One region of the Arthrobacter sp. CAN_A2 genome, then DNA from elsewhere that is predicted to be linked to it. Evidence: predicted binding sites of a transcription regulator. Region 1 holds the regulator's gene; each other region holds the start of a gene.
The links. The regulator LexA, encoded in region 1, represses DNA repair genes until DNA is damaged. The targets are predictions, from matches to a motif close to TCGAACANNTGTTCGA.

Region 1 (7,418 bases):
CGCGCAGCTCGAGTACCTGCTGCCGCGCCTGCGCGGCTGGGGCGAGTCGATGTCCCGCCAGGCCGGTGGCCAGGTCGGCAGCGCAGGGTCCGGCATGGGCTCGCGTGGTCCGGGTGAGACGAAGATCGAGCTCGACCGCCGGAAGATCCGCACGCGCATGGCCAAGCTCCGCCGTGAGATCGCCGGGATGAAGCCCGCGCGGGAGACCAAGCGTTCCAACCGCCGCCGCAACCAGGTGCCGTCCGTCGCCATCGCCGGCTACACGAACGCCGGCAAGTCGTCGCTGCTGAACCGGCTCACCGACGCCGGGGTGCTCGTCGAGAACGCGCTGTTCGCCACTCTGGATCCGACGGTCCGCAAGGCGGAGACGCCGGACGGGATCGGCTACACCCTGGCGGACACGGTCGGATTCGTCCGCTCGCTGCCCACCCAGCTCATCGAGGCGTTCCGCTCGACGCTGGAGGAGGTCGCCGACTCCGACCTGATCCTGCACGTCGTCGACGCATCCCACCCCGACCCCGAAGGGCAGATCGCCGCGGTCCGCGCCGTGCTGACGGAGGTCGACGCCCGCAGGGTGCCCGAGATCATCGTGCTGAACAAGGCCGACGCCGCGGACCCGTTCGTCATCGAGCGCCTGCGGCAGCGCGAACCCCGGTCCGTCGTCGTCTCGGCGCGCACCGGTGCAGGGCTCACGGAGCTGCGCCAGCTGATCAGCACGAACATCCCCCGACCGGGTGTGAAGCTGGACCTCATGGTGCCGTACGCGCGCGGGGAGATCCTCAGCCGCCTCCACGAGGAGGACGTCGAGATCCTCGGCCTGGAACACGTCGGCGAGGGGACACGCCTCGAAGTGATGGTCCGGGAGGGCCTGGCCGCCGAGCTGGAGGCGTACGTCCGGCATGAGTGAGAGCACGCGGTCCGGCGCCGTGGCGGCGCCGGACGCGGCTCGCCCTTCGGCTGAAGCCCGGCAGGCCCTCGAACTGCTCGACGCCGCCGTGGGCGCCATGGGCGGGGAGATGCGCTCCGGTCAGCACGAGATGGTCCGCCAGGTCAGCGAGTCGATCCGCGCGGGCGAGCACCTGCTCGTCCAGGCCGGCACCGGCACCGGGAAGTCGCTCGCGTACCTGGTCCCGCTGATCGCCCATGCGATGGACAGCGACAAGCCCTCGATCGTCTCGACGGCCACGCTGGCCCTCCAGGCGCAGATCGTGGGCCGGGACCTGCCGCGCCTTCTTGACGCCGTGAGGCCCGCGCTCACGCGCCCCGTCGACGTCGCCCTGCTCAAGGGCCGGTCGAACTACGTCTGCCTCCACAAGACCGGCGGCGGGTTCCCGGAGGAGGACGCGCCCGGAACCCTCTTCAGTCTCGGTGAGGACGCCGCACCGCATCCGGCCCCGGCCGTCGACGGCCCGTCCTCGGCGCTCGGCAGGGACGTCGTGCGGCTGCGTGAATGGGCCGAGGAGACCGGGACCGGCGACCGCGACGACCTCGTCCCGGGCGTGAGCGACCGCGCGTGGCGCCAGGTGTCCGTCTCCAGCATGGAGTGCCTCGGCGCTGCCCGCTGCCCGATGGCCCAGGAGTGCTTCAGTGAGAAGGCGCGCGCCGCAGCGGCGGACGCCGACATCATCATCACCAACCACGCGATGCTCGCGATCAGCGCCTTCGAGGGTCTCGCGGTCCTGCCGGAGTACGACGTCGTCGTCATCGACGAGGCGCACGAGCTCCACGACCGCGTGACCGGAGCCGTCTCCGGCCAGCTCTCCGCCTCGATGGTGAGCGCGGCCGCCGCGGCGCTCCGCCGCCACGCCTCGATCGGCACCGGATCCCTCGACACGGCCGCCGACGCGTTCGAGGCGGCAGCCGAGCTCGTCCCCTCTGGCCTGCTGCCGGGCGGCCTCCCGGAGGATCTCGAGCAGGCCCTCGCCCAGGTCCGTGACGCCTCCCGGGCTGCGCTGTCGGACACGAAGACGGATGGCAAGTCCGAAGCCGACGTCGACGGCGGCCGGCAGGTCGCGCGGTCCCGCGCCACCCTGGTCTTCGAGCTCGCCGAGAGGATCCTCGCCGCCTCCGACGTCAACGAGGTGGTCTGGGCGTCGCGCCCCAGCACCTTCACGCCGGGATCCGGCTACGCGCAGCCCGACGAGAGCGCGCCCGCGACGCTGAACGTCGCACCGCTGTCCGTCGCCGGGCGGCTGCGGGAGGGGTTGTTCGAGGACCACACCGTGATCCTCACCTCCGCGACCCTCGCCATCGGCTCCGAGTTCGGCCCCGTCGCGGGATCACTGGGCCTCAGCGGTCCCGGTGCACCCGCCTGGACCGGCGTCGACGTCGGGAGCCCCTTCGACTACCCGCGGCAGGGCGTGCTCTACGTGGCGAAGGACCTCCCGAAACCCGAACGCGGCACCTCCGAGGCGCAGCTCGAGGAGCTCCTCGGACTGCTCAGGGCGTCCCGTGGGGGCGCGCTGGGACTGTTCTCGTCGAAGCGCGCTGCCGAGGAGGCGGCGGAGGCTCTGCGCCCGAAGGTCGATTTCGAGATCCTGTGCCAGGGGGAGTCCTCACTGAATGCGCTGGTGACGCAGTTCGCGGAGGAACCGGACACCTGCCTGTTCGGCACCATGTCACTGTGGCAGGGCGTGGACGTGCCGGGGTCCTCGTGCCGGCTGGTCGTGATCGATCGCATCCCGTTCCCCCGGCCCGACGATCCCTTGATGACCGCCCGCACCAGGGCGGTGGCCCGGAACGGTGGCAACGGATTCATGAGCGTGTCCGCCACCCATGCGGCCGTCCGGCTCGCACAGGGCGCCGGCCGCCTGATCAGGGCCACGGGGGACCGGGGCGTGGTCGCCGTCCTGGACAGTCGGCTCGCCACCGCCCGGTACGGGGGATTCCTCCGGGCCGCCCTCCCGCCCTTCTGGGCGACGACGGACCGCGCCACCGTCACGGGGATCCTGGAGCGGCTCTCGGGGCGCTGATAAGTCCCGGGCGGCGCGGCCTCCCGCGCGGAAGCTACAGCGCGCGCAGCACCGAGACGACCTTGCCCATGATGCTGGCATGGTCGCCCAGGATGGGCTCGTAGCGGGTGTTCTGCGGCAGGAGCCACGTGTGCCCGTCCCGCTGCCGGAAGGTCTTGACGGTGGCCTCCTCGTCGAGCAGCGCCGCGACGATGTCGCCGTTCTGTGCGCTCTGCTGCCTGCGGACCACCACCCAGTCGCCGTCGCAGATCGCGGCGTCCACCATGGAGTCTCCCGAGACCCTGAGCATGAAGAGATCCCCGTGGCCGACGAGCTGGCGGGGGAGGGGCATGACATCCTCGACCACCTGGTCCGCGAGGATCGGACCACCCGCGGCGATGCGCCCTACGAGCGGCACCAGGGCGGTGTCGACGGCGATCCGGTGCTCGACGGCAGGCTTCCGGTCCGGAGACGAATCGGCGTGCGCGCCCGACGTGTCCGGAGCCAGGGTCAGGGGGAGCAGGACCTCCATGGCGCGGGGGCGCTTCGGGTCCCTGCGCACGTACCCGAGCCTCTCGAGCTGCGCCAGCTGGTGGGTCACGCTGGACAGGCTCGCGAGGCCCACGGTGTCGCCGATCTCCCGCATGGACGGCGGGTACCCCTTGTCGGCGATCGACCGCTGGATCGTCTCGAGGATCGTCAGCTGCCGGGCGGTCAGCCCCTTGGACACGGAGCGGCCGCGCGGCCTGCCCCGGCCCGCAGAGATGGGCACGGCGTCTGCCGGGACGTCGGCAGTGTTCGATTCCTGCCGGGCTGCCGCTGGTGATTCCGCCACTGTTGCGCCTTTCGCCTGGGATCGCTGATCCCGTCGTCACCGCCGGTCCGCTCCCGTGGACCGGAAGTCGTTTTGTCAGAGGCGGCTGGTTGTGTGAGATGCATCGGCCACGGAACGGCCCTCGGAGAGCAGCATCCGTCGACGATGTCCTGATCTCCCCACGCTAGGACAGACGAGGGCACTTTTCAAACATATGTTCGAGCGAGTCTCGACACGGGTCGATCGTAGATGCTAGAAATAGGCAGAGGCTTATTAGAACGTGTGTTCGAACCGAGCGCTTCGCCCGGTCAGGGCATTCGAAGGAAAGAGGAACGGCAATGGTTACACCCGTACTGCATGGCAGCTCGCTGTGGACGCCCGCTCGCCCCGAAAGCCATCTCAGGCTGATCTCCGCGCCCGGAGCGTCGCCGTCCACCGGCCCCCTGACACCTTCGGCCTTCGCGGCGCCCTCCAGCCCTCACTCGGCCCGTCCCTCGGACACGACCGGTACCTCCATGCAGCCCGGTACCTCCATGCAGCCCCGTACCTCCACGCAGCGGAGTACGGAACGCCCCCTGACGCTCACGCGGCGCGGGCGCCTGCTGCTGGTCGGCCTGCCGATCGCCCTGGCCGTCGCGGCCCTGATCCTCCTGGCAGCGTTCCTGACCTCCCAGGCCCAGGCGGGGGAGTCGGCGCCGACGTCCACCGCCACGGTCGAGGTGAGTGTCGCCACCGGGGAGACCCTGTGGGATCTCGCCGTGCTCTACGCGCCGGAGCGCGATCCCCGGGACGTCGTCGCGGAGATCGTCGAGCTCAACGACCTGCCGAGCTCCGTGGTGCAGGCCGGGCAGAGCATCGCGGTCCCCGCCGAGGGGTGAGCGCCACCCGCGTCGGGGTCGAGTCTCGGACGCAGCCCATTCGCCCGCGGAAGACGGCATCCCTTAAACTGGAGTGGTGCCCTCCTCCGTTGAAGCCCTAGCCGCCCTTCCTCTGCGCGACGACCTCGTGGGGCTGCACCCGTACGGCGCTCCGCAGCTGGACGTCCCCATCCTGCTCAACGTCAACGAGAACACCCACGGCGTGCCGGCCGACGTGCACGCCGCGATCGTGGAGGCCGTCGCGGAGGCGACCCGGGGGCTCAACCGCTACCCCGACCGCGAGTTCACCCAGCTGAGGAAGAACCTCGCCGACTATCTCGGGCACGGCCTGACGCCCGATCAGCTGTGGGCCGCCAACGGCTCCAACGAGGTCCTCCAGCAGGTCCTCCAGGCCTTCGGTGGGCCCGGACGCACCGCGATCGGCTTCCCGCCCACGTATTCGATGTACCCCTTGCTCGCGAGCGGGACCGGCACGCGCTACGTCACCGCCGCCCGCGGCGCCGCCTACACCATGACACCCGAGGACACCGCCCGGGCCGTCCGCACATCCGGGGCGAACATCGTGTTCCTGTGCTCGCCGAACAATCCGACCGGCACGGCGCTCGGCCTCGACGTCGTCGAGGCGGCCTACGAGGCCGGTGAGGACGCGCGCGCCATCATCATCGTGGACGAGGCCTACGGCGAGTTCGCGCAGGAAGGTACGGCGAGCGCCCTCACCCTTCTGTCGGGACGCCCGCGGTTGCTCGTGTCACGGACCATGAGCAAGGCCTTCGCCCTTGCCGGTGCCCGGATCGGCTACCTCGCGGCGGCGCCGGAGATCGCCGATGCCCTGCGGCTGGTCCGGCTGCCGTACCACCTCTCCGCCATCACCCAGGCGGCCGCGAATGCCGCCCTCACCCATGCGGACACGCTCCTGGCGAACGTCGAGGCGATCAAGGTGCAGCGGGACCGCATCGTGCGAGAGCTCGAGACCCTGGGGCTCTCGCCCGCCCCCTCGGACTCGAATTTCGTCTTCTTCTCGGGCCTCGACGACCCGCACCGTGTCTGGCAGGGCCTCCTGGAAGCAGGTGTCCTCGTCCGTGATGTCGGGATCCCGGGGTCGCTCCGGGTCACCGCAGGCACGGAGGAGGAGACGACGGCGTTCCTGACGGCGCTGGCGACGCTGATCTGACGGTCGGCGCCGCCTGGTCCGGGCCCTGCCGGACCGTTCCCGGCGGCCTTGCGCCGCCCGGACGCTTCGCCCATCATGTGTCGCATGGATCGTCCGATCTTCGATGAGGCGCAGTCGTTCTTCGCGCGGCTGGAGGCGGACAACACGCGTGAGTTCTGGGCTCGCCAGCGCAGGCTGTACGACGAAGGCATCCGGCCGGTCTTCTCCGCGGTGTGTGCCGCCCTGACGTCGTTCTCGGATTGGCGGATCTACCGCCCCCACAACGACGTCAGGTTCCGGGCGGACAGCCCGCCGTACAAGACCTTCATCGGCGCGGTCGCCGAGCGCCCCGACGGGGTGGGTGCCTTCATCCGCGTGAGCAGCCTCGGCTTGCTGGTCGCAACCGGCCTGCCGCTGCCCGCAGCGGATCAGCTCGCCGGGTTCCGTGCCGCGGTGGCCGACGAGGCCTCGGGCGCGGCCCTGGTCGCCGCGATCAGTACCGTCACCGCGCGGGGAATGATGATCCGCCCCGGACGGGCGCAACCGCTGAAGCGCGTCCCCCGGGGCTACCCGGCGAATCATCCGAGGGCGGATCTGCTGCGGTGGAAGGGCATCGAGGTCAATCATCGCGTGCGCCGGCCTGCCTGGGTGGATGTCGCCTCCGCATCGTCGGGCATCGACGAGCTCCTGCGCGAACCCGCCGCCCTGCACGATTGGCTGACCCGCTACGTGGGAGCATCCGCCCTCACCGCTGAGCAGCGGTTCGGCCCGCGCCACTGAAGCGGAGCACGGTGACCGGTCGGCAGGTCCGGGAGGCGTGGCGGGCCGTGCCGTCCCGGCGGCGTCGGGCAGGGCGATCGGCCGGGTGGCGTGGGATGGACGTGCCGACCGTCGACCCGGACCCCCGCGCGGGCCGGTGACGCGAACCTGTCGAGCGAGTACACCTAGAATTGAAGGGCAGGACCACCGGGTGGCTCGCGCCGCCCGTCACGGTCCCACGTCGATCCGCGCCTGAATGACGCGCACAAAAGGAAGTTGTTATGACAGTTGATGCCGCCCGCGGCCGTACGGCCCGTATCGAGCGCGTCACGAGCGAGTCCAATGTCCTCGTGGAGCTCGACCTGGACGGCACCGGGGCGTCGTCGATCGACACCACGGTGCCGTTCTACGACCACATGCTCACCGCCCTGTCGAAGCACTCGCTCATCGACATGACCATCAGGTCCTCCGGGGACACGCACATCGACGTCCACCACACGGTCGAGGACACGGCCATCGCGATCGGCGAGGCCCTGCGTCTCGCTCTCGGCACGAAGGCCGGGATCCGACGCTTCGGCGAGGCCACCGTCCCGCTGGACGAGGCACTCGCCAACGCCGTCGTCGACATCTCGGGACGTCCGTTCCTCGTCCACGGCGGGGAGCCGGCCGGTCAGGAGTACCACCTCATCGGCGGCCACTTCACGGGTTCGCTGACGCGCCACGTGTTCGAGGCGCTCGCCCTGCACGCCCAGATCTGCCTGCACGTCACCGTCCTCGGCGGCCGCGACCCCCACCACATCGTCGAGGCCCAGTTCAAGGCCCTCGCCCGTGCACTCCGCGCGGCGGTCGAACCGGATCCGCGGGTC
Region 2 (7,418 bases), on a different contig from region 1:
GATGGACCGTCGCAGGGCGCACGGGACGGACGAGCGCGTGTGACACCGTACGGGAACTCTGGCTCGCGATGCTGGACCACCACGGAGCGGGCGCGGCTTCGCGCATCGCGGAACGGCTGGCGCAGGGTCTGCCCGGTGCGTCGCCGCTCGCGGACCGGGTGCTGCGCGAGGGGCTGGAGGCAGCGAACGACGTCCTGGGCGGCGCCGCATCCTCCTAGGCACCATCCTCGGCCCCGCCTGCTGCCCAACCGGGCGGCAGGCGGGGCCGTCGTCGTTCCGGTGTTTCGCCTGTCCGCCGCCCGGGTCCGACGTCGTTCCAGGGTTTCCAGCCCGGCTCAAGGTGGTCCACGTCGTCGTTCCGGGGCTCCTGCTCACCAGGGTGACGACCGCCGTCGTTCGCGCTGCGGGGCGCCTGGCGGCCGTCGTCGTTCGTGGTTTCTACCCGCATCGCGCTGGTCGGTCCGGGACACTCCGAGCACCACGCCGTCCGGCGGGGGAAGGAAGGAACGACGGCGCGGCTGACGCGCCGACCGATCCGCGAGCGGCAGCCTTCCCTCAGGTTTCCCCAAGGACTCGCGATACTCCCCCCCCTCCGGCATCGGCAGTACAGCAGGATGGGGCGGGGATCAGTCGGCTGGGGGAAGTGCGGGGCGCATGGGGTCAATGGATCGCGAGTGGTACCACGAGGGTCGCGATGCACGGATGAAGGCCGCTCAGGGGTCGCCATCGGGCAGGATTCCGCGGTGGACACTCGACGACGAATCCGGCGCGCCGTCCGCTCCCCCGCACTGGCGGGTCGCCCCCTCCTTCGAGCAGGCACCGACCAGGAGGCGCACGGCACCGGCCACCAGGCGCCGGAGGCGACTCGGCACGATGGCCGCCCTGGTCCTGATCACCGCCCTGTATGCGACGCCGTCGCTGTTCGACCGTTTCGTCCTTCCGGTCGCATCGCCCTACCTGCCCGGCGCGGACGTGCCGCCGCCCGGAGTCGAGGCAAGTGGCGTGCCGCTCGGGACGCCGCCGCCCGCACCGGCGTCCACCGCGTTCAACCTGATGGATTCGCCCGTCGAGGACCAGGAGTGGGTGGCCTACGACCCGTGCCGCCCCGTGCACTACGTCGTCCGGCCGGACAACGCACCGGCAGGATCGGAGGGACTGGTCCAGGAGGCCGTCGCGGCAGTGTCCGCCGCCACGGGCCTCCAGTTCATCGACGACGGCACCACGACGGAGGCACCCTCCGAGGAACGCGACCCCTACCAGCCGGAGCTGTACGGGAAGGCCTGGGTACCGGTGCTGATCACGTGGACCAGCGAGGCGGAGATCCCGGGACTCGCCGGTGACGTCGCCGGACTCGGCGGCAGCGACTACGCCCAGGCGCTCGGGCAGCCGCTGGTCTACGTGGGCGGGCAGGTGCAGCTCGATGCACCCGACGCCGCCGCATCCCTCAGCTATCCGGACGGGCGCGCGTATCTGAGGGCGACGATCATGCACGAGCTCGCGCACGTCGTCGGACTCGACCATGTGGACGACCCCGACGAGCTGATGTACGAGCAGAACGTCGGGCGGATCTCGTTCGGGGAGGGCGACCTTGCCGGCCTCGCGCTCCTCGGCGCAGGGCCGTGCGCGCCGGGACTCTGACGTCGACGGGTTATGCCTGGTGCGCGGTCGACGGCGACGAGAGGCACACCTGAAGCCTGGACCGCGCCCCGAAGAAAAATCCTAAAGAACTGAGGAAAACCCCTCTACATCCCCTTGACGACGTAAATTAACTAGATGAGCAATGATGCCCTCCCGACAGCCGTCAGACCGTTCGATCCCGACGGCGGCAGCGAACAGTCTGCGGAGGCGCTCGAGGCGCTGATCACCTCGGTCGAGAGGGAAGTCGCCGAACTCCAGTTCACCCGCTTCACGAACGACGACGCCGTCGCCCTGGGGCAGCTGATCGTCCAGCTGGGTGCGGGGCGCAACCTGCCGATCGCGGTCTGCATCCGGCGGCCGGACCACATCCTGTTCCGGGCCGCGCTCGACGGGACGACGCCCGACAACGACTTCTGGCTCGACGCGAAAAGCCTCACGGCCGAGCGCTACCTCGTCCCCTCCCTGCTCGTCGGCCTTCGGGGCCGACGCAACGGCGGGCGGGTGGAGGACGATCCCCTGTTCGATACGACGACGTACGCGGCGCACGGTGGCTCCTTCCCGCTGTACATCAAGGACGTCGGTCCGGTCGCCACCGTGACGGTCTCCGGCCTTCCGCAGCTCGAGGACCACAGGCTGGTCGTCGAGGCGCTGCGCACGTTCCACGCCGCCGACGGCCTGTAGGAGCCCACGACGACGCGATGCGTCCTCGCGTTACCGGCGTGTAGGGGTGCCTCCTGCTCGACCGGCATCCTCACCATCTCGTGGCACCGCCGGCCGATCCGCGAATTGAGGGGTGTCGGTGCTGGGGAACCGGCCTGGCGTGCCGGTGCTCTCGCGGCGGGATGGCAACGCGTCGGTGCGAACCACGGAGGTCCGTCGGCGGGCGGGCACCGGGGCAACAACGGATCGTCAATCGGAATACCGAGGCGATCCACACCGGGCGACTATGTGGACAACTGAGGACGTCTCTCCCTCCACATTCGTTCTCCTCGAACGCCATTAGTACGTACGTTCGATAAAATTCAGGCATGGCTACCGCACCGATCGAGCGCTACACCGCACGTCCGAGTCTCCTCGACTCGGCATGCACAGCGCTTGCCGACTGCGCACGCGAGGTAGGTCAGGGCTACGGCATCCAATCCCGACAGGACGCCGCAGATCTCATCATGAAGATCGAACACGTATCGAGGATCGTCGACCATCTACAGGTCCTGGCTGCCCGCATCGCCGAGGAGCATCATCTTGCTGACGACGATGGGGAGCAGCCCACCGGCGGCTCCCTATTGGCGCGGGCAGAGCAGGCGATCGCCGGGAACGCCCAGTCCGGCCTTGCCTCCGAAAGCACGTCCACATCGACGGGTAACGGGTCCAGGAACTGCACCGACTTCCTCCGCGCCACGCTGGGCATCAGCCGCGCCGAGGCGAAACGACGGCTGACTCTTGCAGACCTGGTACTCCCCCGTACCTCGCCGACCGGCGCACCTGTTCCCGCCAGACTCACTGCGCTGGGCGCAGCAGTGACCTCCGGCAGTATCAGTGGGCGAGCAGCGACCGTCGTCGCTCAGGCGGTGCAGCGGGTGGACTCGTTCGCGACACCCCAGCAGCTCGAGTCGATGGAGCACCACCTGACACGACAGGCGATGGAGGCCGACGAAGACATCCTCCGGGTGCTCGCACGTCGATGGGAGGGCGTCCTGGACCAGGATGGGCAGGAGCCAAAAGAGAAGGTACTGCGCGCACGACAGGGCGTCTTCTTCCGAGGCCGGCGCCATGGACTGCACTTCCTCGAGATCGGTGCCACGGATGAGCAGTTCGAACTGCTCGCGACGGTCATGAATTCGACGGCGAACCCGCGCGGCGCAGCGGGTAGGACCGGTGGCCCTACACCTGACCTTGCACCGGGGGCTACGGACGCGTCAGGTGCCTCGGACGTCCGGGGCGCCCCGGGCACCCTGGACGCTGATGACACGAGAATCCTGGCCGCCGGCCTTGGCCTGGACGAGGGCAGAATCCCTTCCGATGATCCGCCGGCGGCAACGAGGGCCCAGACCCTCCTCGACGGGCTGGTCACCGCCTGCAAGGTCACGTTGAGCACAGCAGCGCTGCCGTCGGCAGGCGGCCATCGCCCGCAGGTCATGGTGACCATCGACTACAAGGACCTCATCGGCGCCACACACAGGCCGGGGTATGCCGTCTTTTCCGGGCAGATGGATGCAGGGAGCATCAGGAAGCTGGCATGCGATGCTGACATCCTCCCGCTTGTTCTCGGAGGTAAGAGTCAGGTACTCGATGTCGGCCGGGCACAACGGCTCTTTCCGCCGCACCTCCGGCGAGCGCTCGTTGCGAGGGACAAGGGCTGCGCCTTTCCCGACTGCTCAATTCCTGCCAGTTGGTGCGAAGCACACCACCTGAAGCCCTGGTCATCCGGCGGCACGACGAGCGCCGACAACGGCGTCCTGCTGTGTTCGCGCCATCACCACGTCATTCATCAGGGGACATGGTCGGTGTCATCCCGGAATGGCATTCCATGGTTCACCGGGCCCGGGACGCTTGGTCCTCCGGGAAGCGCCCGGCGGAACAGATACTGGCAAGCAGGCCAATCCGTCGATGAAGCACTGATCGACGACGCCTCGGGGCCGAGCCCGGACGTCTCGAAGCGCAACTCCCGCTTTCTGGAGCACAGCACCGGATGATGGAGCGTTTGGTCTGAAGGGTCCGAAGGGTCCGAAGCGTTTGAAGCGTTTGAAGCGTTTGAAGCGTTGAAGCGTCGTATGCGTACGAATCGTTGTATGCGTCCGGATCGTCCGCTGGACCGGACCATCTGGCGCGAACACTCGTGAAGCAGGACCGCACCCACCACACACCAAGCGCCATCGTCGCCCGGCCCACACAGAAGGCGACGCCCTCAACTGGGCGCCGCCTTCACCCCGCTGAGACCGGACTACAGTGCGGCCTCGATGGCCTCAGCGACCGGCGTCTCACCGCTGTTGAACTGGATGGTCTTGTCCACCGTGCCGAGGTTGCCGAGCACGACGGCCGCCACGAGGGCGACATCGTCGCGGGCCACCGAATCCTGCTGCGGCTTCGCGGACACCTCGATCTTCCCGGTTCCGGGGTCCGTGGTGAGCGATCCCGGCTGGAGGATGGTCCACGCGAGTGTCGAGTTGCGCAGGTGCTCATCAGCCGCAGCCTTCGCCTCCCCATAGTGGAAGAAGCCGTTGTCCTCCGGAACGCCATGATCCTTCCGTGCACCGAGGTAGGACACCATGACATAGCGGCCTACGGACGCCTCCCGGGCAGCATCCATCGAACGGATCGCAGCATCCCGATCCACGGCATACGTGGCTTCGGGGCTCGCACCACCTGCACCGGCAGACCAGACGACTGCGTCGTGGCCACGGAAGACATCAGCCATCTGCGCCACCGACAGTTCGGAGACATCGGCCACCACGGGGGTTGCACCTGCCTGCTCGACGTCGCCGGCGTGGTCCTGGTTGCGGAAGATCGAACTGACCTGGTGGCCCTGGCTGGTGAGGATCTTCGTGAGGTGCAGTGCTACTTTTCCGTGCCCACCGATGATGGCTACGCGTGACATGGGAACTCCTTCTGTCGAGTGACTGGTCGTCGGATACCTTGTCTTCGACGCTAGTCCTCCATGGTCGGGCTGGCCACCTTCCCGTGATCGTTCCGCCGCCAGCGCAGACCTATTCCCAGGTGCCATCACCAAGTGGCAGCGCCGCTCGTTTCCGGCTGATGCGTTGGAACCGGACGGGTCCAAGCGCCAACCCGGCCCAACGTCACCAGCCGATCCGCCGACACGTCAGGGTCGGACGGGCTGAAGCCGATACTGCGCGCCGCGGTGCTCGTCCGGCAGACGATCGCCCTTCCCGAAGAGCTTCTGGCGCAGTGTTCCTTCCGTGTACTCCGTCGGATAGGCACCACGCTTCTGCAGTTCCGGCACGACGAACTCGATGATGTCCTCGAAGGTCCCGGGCGTGATCGCATAGGCGAGGTTGAAGCCGTCGACATCGGTCTCCTGGACCCATGCCTGAAGTTCATCGGCGACCTGCACACCTGAGCCGACGATGCGCGGCCCCAGCCCCCCGATCCCCGCCGATTCGGCGATGTCGCGCACAGTCCACGGCGAGCCGTCGTCGTTCACCTTCTGGAAGTTCGCGACGGCGGACTGGATGGCGTTGGACTTCACGTTGCCCAGCGGCTCGTCCGGATCGTAGACGGAGAGATCCACGCCGAGCCATCCTGAGACGAGCACGAGGGCCCCCTCGTAGCTGACGTACTGCTGGTAATCCGCGTGCTTGGCCTGGGCCTTCTCCTCCGTCTCGTCCGTGATGACGGTGAGCAGCGTGTAGATCCGCACCGAGTAGCGATCACGGCCTTCGGCCTCGACCGCATCCCGGATCTTCCTGACGACGTCCTTCAGCTTCTCCTTCGTGGGCGCAGCGACGAACACCGCCTCGGCGTTGCCGGCCGCGAAGGCGATGCCACGGGAGGACGCTCCGGCCTGGAAGATGACCGGTGTCCGCTGGGGCGAGGGCTCACTGAGGTGGATTCCCGGGACCTTGAAGTACTTGCCGTCGTGGTTGATGTCATGGACCTTGCCCGGATCGGTGAAGACACCGGTCTCGCGATCGCGGACCACTGCGTCGTCATCCCACGACCCTTCGAGCAGCTTGTAGAGGACCTCGAGGTACTCATCCGCGTGGTCGTAACGCGCGTCGTGCTCGAGCTGATCCTCATGACCCATGTTGCGTGCAGCGGAGGGCAGGTAGCCGGTGACCACGTTCCAGCCGACGCGCCCCTTGGTGAGGTGGTCCAGCGTGGAGAGCCTGCGCGCGAAGGGGTAGGGGTGCTCGTACGCGGTACCCGCGGTGACACCGAACCCGAGGTGCTCCGTGACGAGCGCCATCGCGGAGACGAGCAGGAACGGATCATTGACCGGGGTCTGCGTGCCCTGCCTCAGCGTGGCCTCGTTGGAACCGCCATAGACGTCGTACGTGCCGAGGACATCGGCGATGAAGATGCCATCGAACAGTCCCTTCTCCAGGGTCTTCGCCAGATCGGCCCAGTACCTCAGGTCCTTGTAGCGCCAGGACTGGTCCTCGGGGTGGCGCCACAGACCGGGCGACTGATGACCCACGCAATTCATGTCGAAAGCATTGAAGCGGATATGGCGCGGTGATGTGGGCATGAAGAATCCTCATATCGGGGCACTGCCGTGGCGGAAGCGCCATACTTGCCCGCACTGCCTGTGCCGGGCCGAATCCTCACCTGGGGCACCCCACTACAGCGAGAGGGTTGCCGTCCAACGAACCAGGGTTTTGCGTTGGAGCTCTTGATTCTGGTGTCGAGCGTAAGTGGGCCCGCACGCCGTCGTCCACCCGCGGCCGTCACGGCGCGTCACGAATCCACCGTCCCTCACGGCGCGGAGAGCGCGTCGAACCAGAGCACAGGAGTTACTCCGAATGTTCTTCTGCAAGCAAACGGCACCGCGTTCATCGCAGCAGCGATCCTCACTCACCTCCGCAGAGGGCACCACCGCGGGGCTCCACCACGCCCTGAGCGCAGAACGGACCGGCAGGTCCTCGCCCACAGCGGGCGTCCATCCCGCCGAGGCGTACTGCCGGCGACTACCGCAGGTAGGACGCCCCGTTGACGTCCACCACGGTGCCACTGACCCAGAGCGGAGCCTCGGTTGCGAGCCACACGACGGTCTGCGCCACCTCCTCCGGCGTCGCGACGCGGTTGAAGGGACTCTGTGC
Region 3 (7,418 bases), on a different contig from region 1:
TCGAGCGGGGGCGGCGGTGTGTCGTAGGACCGGCGCCATTCCATGAACTGCTGCTCGCCGTACTCCGCGAGGGTCTGGGCCTTGTCCTTGCCCTGCAGCGCTCCGTAGTGGCGTTCGTTGAGCCGCCAGTTCCTCTTGACGTCGATCCAGCTGCGGTCCGCCGCTTCGAGGGCGAGGTTGGCGGTGATGATGGCGCGCTTCTGCCGGGACGTGTACACGATGTCGGGAAGGATGCCGGCTTCGGTCAGGAGGTGACCGCCGCGGGTTGCTTCCTCGCGTCCCTTCTCCGTGAGGGCGACATCCACCCAGCCGGTGAAGAGATTCTTCTCGTTCCATTCGCTCTGCCCATGGCGCAGCAGGATCAGTGTGTAGGTCATGGTTCTAGTCTGCCGTATCGTCCTGCGGCGGTCATGCGGCCGTGTCGTGTGACAGCGGGGCTCCCGCGGGGGCCCTCGGGGTCCGGGGTCTTTGCGCAGGCGTGGGTGCGCTCGGGGCATACGTGCGGGCCCGGGCCATCCGCGCAGACCCGGGGCAGTGCAACCCTTGGGGTCCGCCCAGACCCGGGGACGCCGGTGTGCGGCCGGCTGCCCGGCGCAGCGGCCCTCCTGCTGTGCCCTAGTGTTGATGGGTGCCTCCGCGTCCCCGTCACCCCAAGCCCCTGGGGACCATCACCCGCGGCACCACCAACCCCAACCGCCTGCGCCGTGTCGATCGGTGGCTCGCCGGCTCCCATGGTTCCCGTCTGCGCCGCGCCGCTGATCCGCTCGTGGTCGACCTCGGCTACGGTGCGGCGCCCGTCACCGCCGTCGAGCTGTTCACCCGTCTACGGTCGGTGCGCCACGACGTCGAAGTGGTCGGGATCGAGATCGACCCTGCGCGCGTGGCGGGCGCAGAACCTCTGGCGCGCCCCGGTCTGAGCTTCCGGCAGGGCGGTTTCGAGCTGCCGCTCGCCGGTCGGCGGCCCGTCATCGTGCGCGCGTTCAATGTGCTGAGGCAGTACGGCGAGGACGAGTACGGGGCCTACTGGGACGAGGTGCGTTCGCGCCTGGCGCCGGATGGCCTGCTGATCGACGGGACGTGCGACGAGATCGGGCGCCGCTCGACCTGGGCGGCCGTGGGGCCGGCGGGGCCGGAGTCGCTGAGCATCTCCCTGCGGTTCGGTGCGTTCGCGCTCCCGTCCGACGTCGCCGAGAGGCTGCCGAAGGCGCTGATCCACCGGAACGTGGAGGGCGAGCGGGTGCATGGATACCTGCAGGCGCTGGACCGGGCGTGGCTCGACGCCGCGGCCCTCGCGTCCTTCGGCAACCAGCAGCGGTGGGTGGCGACGTGCGCGGCCATGAGGGCGGCCGGCTGGCCGGTGCACGACGGGCCGTCGCGTTGGCGCCTGGGCGAGCTCACCGTGGCCTGGGATGCAGTCGCCCCCGGCTAGGGCTGGTGCTACCAGGGGCCGTAGGGGCCCTGGTTTCCACCGCGTCCCGAAGTCTGGCTGACCGCCGGCTTGACGTCGGCGAGGTACACACAGGCTGCGATGATGGCGACCAGCTGGAAGAGGTTGAAGCCACCCCGGCTGCTGAGCGCCGACAGCAGGCCGACGACGACGGCACCGCCCGTGAGGGCAAGCCAGAACCCCTTGGTCCGCTTGAAGGCGGCTTCGAAGGCCGTGCCCGGACGCCGCACGCAGTCGGCGAGGGCCCACACCTCGATACCGAGGGCCACGATGCCGAGGGCGAGGTACAAGTAGTACTGGATTGCGTAAACGAGAGCCACAGGATCAGCTTAGCGGGCTCGCCTCGGACGCGGTGCGGATGACGGCGCAGTCGGGGCGTCCGGCTCGTCAGGCCGTCGGCCCGGAACCCGTCGTCGTTCCCATCGTGTCCACCGTTGCGCCCGTTATCGGACTGGAACCTCTATCCCGCCCACCGAAAGGCTGGCATCGCCCGTCGTATCCGCCGTTGCGCCCGTTATCGGGCTGGAACCTCCGTCGTGTCCGTCGTGCCCGTCGTCGTGTTGGTGGGGTACCTGCCCGATGCGTGCCGCAGGGCCTTGTCGAGGTCTGCCCACAGATCCTCGGGGTTCTCGATACCGACGGACAGGCGGACGAGTGCTTCGGGGACGGTTTTCGGCTCGGCGGGCTGGCGGCGGCGCCGTTCGATGAGCGATTCCACGCCGCCCAGCGAGGTCGCCGGAAGCCAGAGGCGCACGGAGGCGACGAGCGCGTCCGCCGTCTCGACGTCGTCGAGCTCGATGCTGACGATCCCGCCGAAACCGTCGAACTGACTGGCGGCACGCGCGTGCCCTGGATCGGAGGGAAGACCGGGGTACCGTACGCGGCGGACACCGGGGTGGTCGACGAGGCGGTGCGCGAGGGAGGCCGCCGTGGCCTGGCTGCGCTCCATGCGGAGTGCGAGCGTGCGCAGTCCGCGCAGCGCGAGCCAGACTTCGAAGGGTCCTGCGATAGCGCCGTGGAGGGTGCGGTGCGCCAGCAGTCGCTCGCGCAGCGCCGGGTCGGTGGTGACCAGTGCGCCGAGGACGACGTCGGAATGCCCAGCCAGCCACTTCGTGACGGAGTGCAGCACGACGTCGACCCCGGAGGCGAGGGGCCGGTGCACGATGGGCGTGTTGAAGGTGTTGTCGGCGACGACGATCGCGCCGGTCGCATGGGCCGCCTCGGTCAGGACGGCCAGCTCGGCGACCTCGAGCATCGGGTTGGTGGGACTCTCGAGCCACAGCATCACCTGGCCGGCGTCGAACCGTGCGGCGAGCGCGGAGAGCTCCTCGATGACGCCTGCGGTGTCCGCCACGTCGACGGTGCGCAGCTCGAACCGCCCCTGTGCTGCGAGATCGGCGGCGAGGCTGAGCGACCCGGCATAGGCATGCCGCGGCATCACCACCGCTCCCCCGGTCGGGACGAGGGACAGCGCGGCTGCTGCTGCGCCGAGGCCCGACCCGAAGACGAGGGCCGGCAGGCCTGCTCCCTCGAGTGCGCCGAGCGCTTCCTCGAATGGATCCCAGGTCGGGTTGGAGCCACGGGCATAGACGCGGTCGCCCTGTACCGGGGCGCGTGTCTCGTGGTAGGTCGTGGAGAGCACGATCGGCGCGTTGACCGGGGCGTCGTGTTCGCGGGGAGGTCGGCCCGCCGCGACGGTGAGGGTGTCCGGGGCAAGCCCGGCGTGCAACAGGTCCTCGCGAGATGTCGTCATGGGGCCAGCGTAAGTCGGGACGGCGCGCGCCTGGAAAAGAGGGAGGTCATATTGGTCCGCGCCGTGTGGTCCCCCCGCCCGCCTCACCCGCCCGCCCGCCCGCTCGCTCGTCACGACGTCGCGCCAAGTGTGAGTTCCCGGTGCCTGTTCCGCCGTGGCGTGCGATCGGGGTCGAGGTAGGGCGGTGGCGTGAACCAGGGGATGCCGTGTTTCGTCTGGATGGTCCAGTTGCCCCGCTCGATGAGCCGGTGGTGGAACGAACACAGGAGGCACCCGTTGGAGACGTCCGTTGTCCCACCGACCGCCCACGGCGTGATGTGGTGCGCCTCCGACCAGACCGCAGGGACGGTGCACCCGGGGAAGGCGCACCCCCTGTCCCGGGCGACGAGTGCTCGCCGCTGCGCCACACCGAAGAGCCTTCGGGCACGACCGACGTCGAAGATTTCTCCATGTCCTCCCAGAACGATGGGGATGATGTCCGCATCACACGCGATCTTGCGCACGGTATGCGCAGTGACCGGACCCCCGAAGACGCTGTAGCCGCCCCCGGGATGCGGTCGTGAGACACCGGATGGGTCGATGAAGCCATCAGTCCCGGCATGGCGCTTCGACTGGTCATCCTGCCCGTCCTGCCATGGGTTCGCGTGCGCCCACCGACCCCCCTGCCGAGAGCGCCCGTCCTGCCCGTCATCCCTCGAATCGGCAGCCCGCCCGGACCACCCATGGGCTATTCTGCGGAGCACTCCACCGTCGTGCAGCTCCTCGACCAGAGCCCGATAGTCGATGGTGACCATCACCTGGGGCCGATGGCCGCCGGTGGCCGGCAGAGTATCCGTGGCCAGGGCAACCTGACAGGCACCGACCAAGCCGTCGAGGTGGCGTTGGGCCCGGGTCCTGCGCTCCCAGTCGGGCACGGAGTCATCCGGCGCCGTATCGCCCGGGGTCCCGCAACCCGGGACGGCGCCGCCCGGCCCGCTCGCACCCGGCACGCTTTCACGCCGGTCGCCGGCGCAGGCAGCGCCGCCCGGGTCATCTGGGCCGCCGGCCCTGGCCTCACCTCGCGGATCGAGTCCTCCTGGACCACCGCGCTCCCCCGCCGTTCGCGGGTTGGTGGCGATGTTCATGACGGTGAGGAGGTATTCGAACTGTTCGTCATCCGCCGCGACCTCGAGCCGGTGCAGCCCACGACGCCGACCCCGCAGGAACACGCCCTGCTGCGCCTTCAGCAGCCCCTCCGAGGGTTCGGCCCCGTCAGGATCGAGGGCTGCCTCCCAGCGTCGGATGACCACGTTCACCAGATCCGCATCGGATTCCGTGGCCTGCGCGGCCAGGCCCTCCTCCATCGCCTGGAGCTGCACGCCCGAGGCGACGGGCCGGACCCGTTCCACTGCATCGCTGATCCGGGTGGCGGTGTACGAACTGATCACGCCGGCCCTGAACGCGCCCCCGACGGCTTCGAGCATGGCAGGGCAGGTCTCACCCGTGACCGATTGCCGTGAAAGCACCCACTTCCCCAGGCGGATCCGCCGCTGCGCCTCCAGTCGCGTGATGCCCAGTCGGGCACGAAGATACTCGGCAGTGTCCCTGAACTCGTGACTGTCGCCGGGAACGGCCGGAGGACCACACCGGTCCAGCCCCCGGCGGGTTTCCCCGACCCTCGCGATCTCCTGCTGGTCAGCCGCGGCCGCACCGACGACCTGCAGGTACTCGACCAGCCGGGCAACGTGCTCGACAGCACCCAGCGCAGTAGCGAGACCGGCGGTGGAGGCCGGCCCGGCTCCCGTCCCGAACTGCTCGGCGATGGACACCAGGTGGGACCGCACAAGGCCCAGGGCCTGCACCGTCGTCGATTGCTCCTCTGCTACTGCTGTCGCCATGGGGAAAGCGTATTAGTACACGCGTTCGAATTATGAGGAACGGGCTGGTATGTGGACAACTTCCGTCCACCCTCTACGGGACGGGGTGCGCAGCACGCAACGCCGATCCCGTGGCCTCAATGTCACGGGCAATCGGTAGGCTGGGCGCGTGACCTCTCCCCTCCCGCACGGGCTTCCCGGGCTCTTCATCGCGCTCGAAGGCGGCGACGGCGCGGGCAAGTCCACGCAGGCCGCACTGCTCTGCACGGCTCTCGAAGCCGGCGGGCACACCGTGGTCCGCACGCGTGAGCCGGGAGGCACCCCCATCGGCGAGAAGCTGCGCTCGCTCGTCCTCGAGCACGGACACGGCGAGATCGATGCGCGGACCGAAGCCCTCATGTTCGCCGCCTCGCGGGCGGCCCACGTGCATCAGGTGATCGTGCCGGCGCTGCAACGCGGCGACGTCGTCGTGTGCGACCGATTCATCGACTCGTCGGTCGCCTACCAGGGTGCAGGACGCGGTCTGGGCACACAGGCCGTCCTGGACGTGAACCTCTGGGCCACCGACGGGCTCCGCCCCGACCTCACCGTGCTGCTCGACGTCGAGCCCGCGGAAGGCCGAACCCGCCGCACCACCGGTGCGGCTGCCGAGGACCGGCTCGAGTCGGAACCCGACACCTTCCACGCCAGTATCCGTGCGGCCTTCCTGGATCTCGCCCGCGCGGAACCCGACCGGTACCTCGTCCTGGCCGCGTCGGGCACGCCGGAGGATCTTCACCGCTCCATCCTCGGCGCCCTCCCCCGGGTCTCGGCATGAGCGCCGTGGCGCACGGCCTTCCCGCCTCCGGCGTGTGGGCCGACCTCCGCGGACAGGAACAGGTGGTCGAGCAGTTGCGCCGTGCCGCACAGTCCGGCACACCGACGCACGCCTGGCTCTTCACCGGTCCGCCCGGCTCCGGCAGGTCCAACGCCGCCCGCGCCTTCGCTGCTGCCCTGCTCTGCGAGCGGGAGGCCCTGAGCGAGAGGGGATGCGGCACGTGCAAGGCCTGCCGGACCGTCCTCTCCGGGGCGCACGCCGATCTCACCAACGTCACCACCGAGAAGGTGACGATCAGCATCGACGAGGCACGCGAACTCGTCCGCAAGGCACAGGACAAGCCGTCGACCGGACGCTGGCGCATCATCATCGTCGAGGACGCCGACCGCATGCAGGAGCGCAGTACCAACGTGCTGCTCAAGGCCATCGAGGAGCCGCCGCCGAGGACTATCTGGTTGCTGTGCGCCCCGAGCCCCGGCGACGTGCTGGTCACCATCCGCTCCCGGTGCCGGTCCGTCGGACTCCGGCTGCCCCCGGTGCAGGACGTCGCCGACCTGCTCGTGGCCCGCGACGGGATCGATGCCGCGACGGCCGAGGCCGCCGCCCGCGCCGCCCAGAGCCACATCGGCATCGCGAAGAGGCTCGCCACCGACGACGGCGCCCGCGAGCGCCGCAACCAGATCGTCCGGCTCCCACTGACGCTGCGCTCGGTGGCCGGTGCGATGCGGGCCGCGGCGGACCTGGTGAAGCTCGCCGAAGCGGAGGCGCAGAGCTCCTTCGAGCAGCGCGACGCCGAGGAGAGGACAGCGCTGCTCGCCACCCTCGGGGCTCCGGAGACGGGCGTCCTGCCGCCGTCGATGCGCGCACAGATCAAGCGACTCGAGGACGACCAGACGCGGCGGGCCAAGCGCTCGAAGAACGACTACTTCGACCGCGCGCTGACGGACCTCATCTCCTTCTACCGGGATGTGCTGATGCTCCAGGTCGCCAGCGGGCAGATGCTCGTCAATGAGCCGTTGAGGCCCGAACTGGAGGAGTTCGCCCGCCGGGAGAGCCCGGAGGACACCCTTCTCCGGCTCGAGTCCATCAATGAGGTCCGTACCCGGCTCGTGAGCACCAACGTGTCCCCGCTGCTCGCGATCGAAGCGATGACGGTGAGCCTCCTGTCCCGGAAGGACTTCGACCGATGACCAGCGGACCGCTCCACCCCCTCGCCACCGGCCGCCGGAATCCCCTCGGCCGTGCCGTCGCGCTCCTCACCGCGTCCACCGCCGTCGTGCTGGGGCTTTCCGGATGCATGCTGCTCGCGCCCGACAACCGGCCCGATCCGCCCGCGGGCGAGCTGGAGACGGCCGACCCGGCGGCGATCGGCGATGTGGACCCGGACCTCCGGACCTTCTACACGCAGGACGTGCGCTGGGAGGACTGTGAGGAATCGTTCTCCTGCGCGACGATCGAGGTGCCGCTGGACTACACCGACCCCGGTCGGGACACCATCGAGATCGCGGCGATCCGAGCCGACGCCTCCGGTGAGGCCCAGGGGAC

Region 2: a site for LexA is predicted at 2,639-2,654, ahead of IWX63_RS12290 (HNH endonuclease signature motif containing protein). Genes of this name have one in related genera too.
Region 3: a site for LexA is predicted at 5,091-5,106, ahead of IWX63_RS16845 (HNH endonuclease signature motif containing protein). Genes of this name have one in related genera too.

Annotation. Positions count from the first base shown of each region.
Region 1 is NZ_JADOUS010000002.1:40,286-47,703, reverse strand. Features, by position in the region: gene hflX (GTPase HflX) at 1-907, shown strand, start outside; gene IWX63_RS02445 (ATP-dependent DNA helicase) at 900-2,972, shown strand; gene lexA (transcriptional repressor LexA) at 3,007-3,723, opposite strand; gene IWX63_RS16690 (LysM peptidoglycan-binding domain-containing protein) at 4,104-4,643, shown strand; gene IWX63_RS02430 (histidinol-phosphate transaminase) at 4,720-5,814, shown strand; gene IWX63_RS02425 (DUF2461 family protein) at 5,899-6,573, shown strand; gene hisB (imidazoleglycerol-phosphate dehydratase HisB) at 6,834-7,418, shown strand, end outside.
Region 2 is NZ_JADOUS010000008.1:154,660-162,077, reverse strand. Features, by position in the region: gene IWX63_RS12305 (hypothetical protein) at 1-218, shown strand, start outside; gene IWX63_RS12300 (matrixin family metalloprotease) at 874-1,638, shown strand; gene IWX63_RS12295 (heme-degrading domain-containing protein) at 1,774-2,319, shown strand; gene IWX63_RS12290 (HNH endonuclease signature motif containing protein) at 2,667-4,331, shown strand; gene IWX63_RS12285 (SDR family oxidoreductase) at 4,580-5,233, opposite strand; gene IWX63_RS12280 (LLM class flavin-dependent oxidoreductase) at 5,459-6,847, opposite strand; SAM riboswitch class IV at 6,884-6,997, opposite strand; gene IWX63_RS12275 (SDR family NAD(P)-dependent oxidoreductase) at 7,287-7,418, opposite strand, start outside.
Region 3 is NZ_JADOUS010000013.1:9,346-16,763, reverse strand. Features, by position in the region: gene IWX63_RS14890 (phosphoglyceromutase) at 1-377, opposite strand, end outside; gene IWX63_RS14885 (class I SAM-dependent methyltransferase) at 629-1,429, shown strand; gene IWX63_RS14880 (DUF2516 family protein) at 1,438-1,767, opposite strand; gene IWX63_RS14875 (trans-sulfuration enzyme family protein) at 1,962-3,200, opposite strand; gene IWX63_RS16845 (HNH endonuclease signature motif containing protein) at 3,311-5,077, opposite strand; gene tmk (dTMP kinase) at 5,226-5,873, shown strand; gene IWX63_RS14860 (DNA polymerase III subunit delta') at 5,870-7,063, shown strand; gene IWX63_RS14855 (alpha/beta hydrolase) at 7,060-7,418, shown strand, end outside.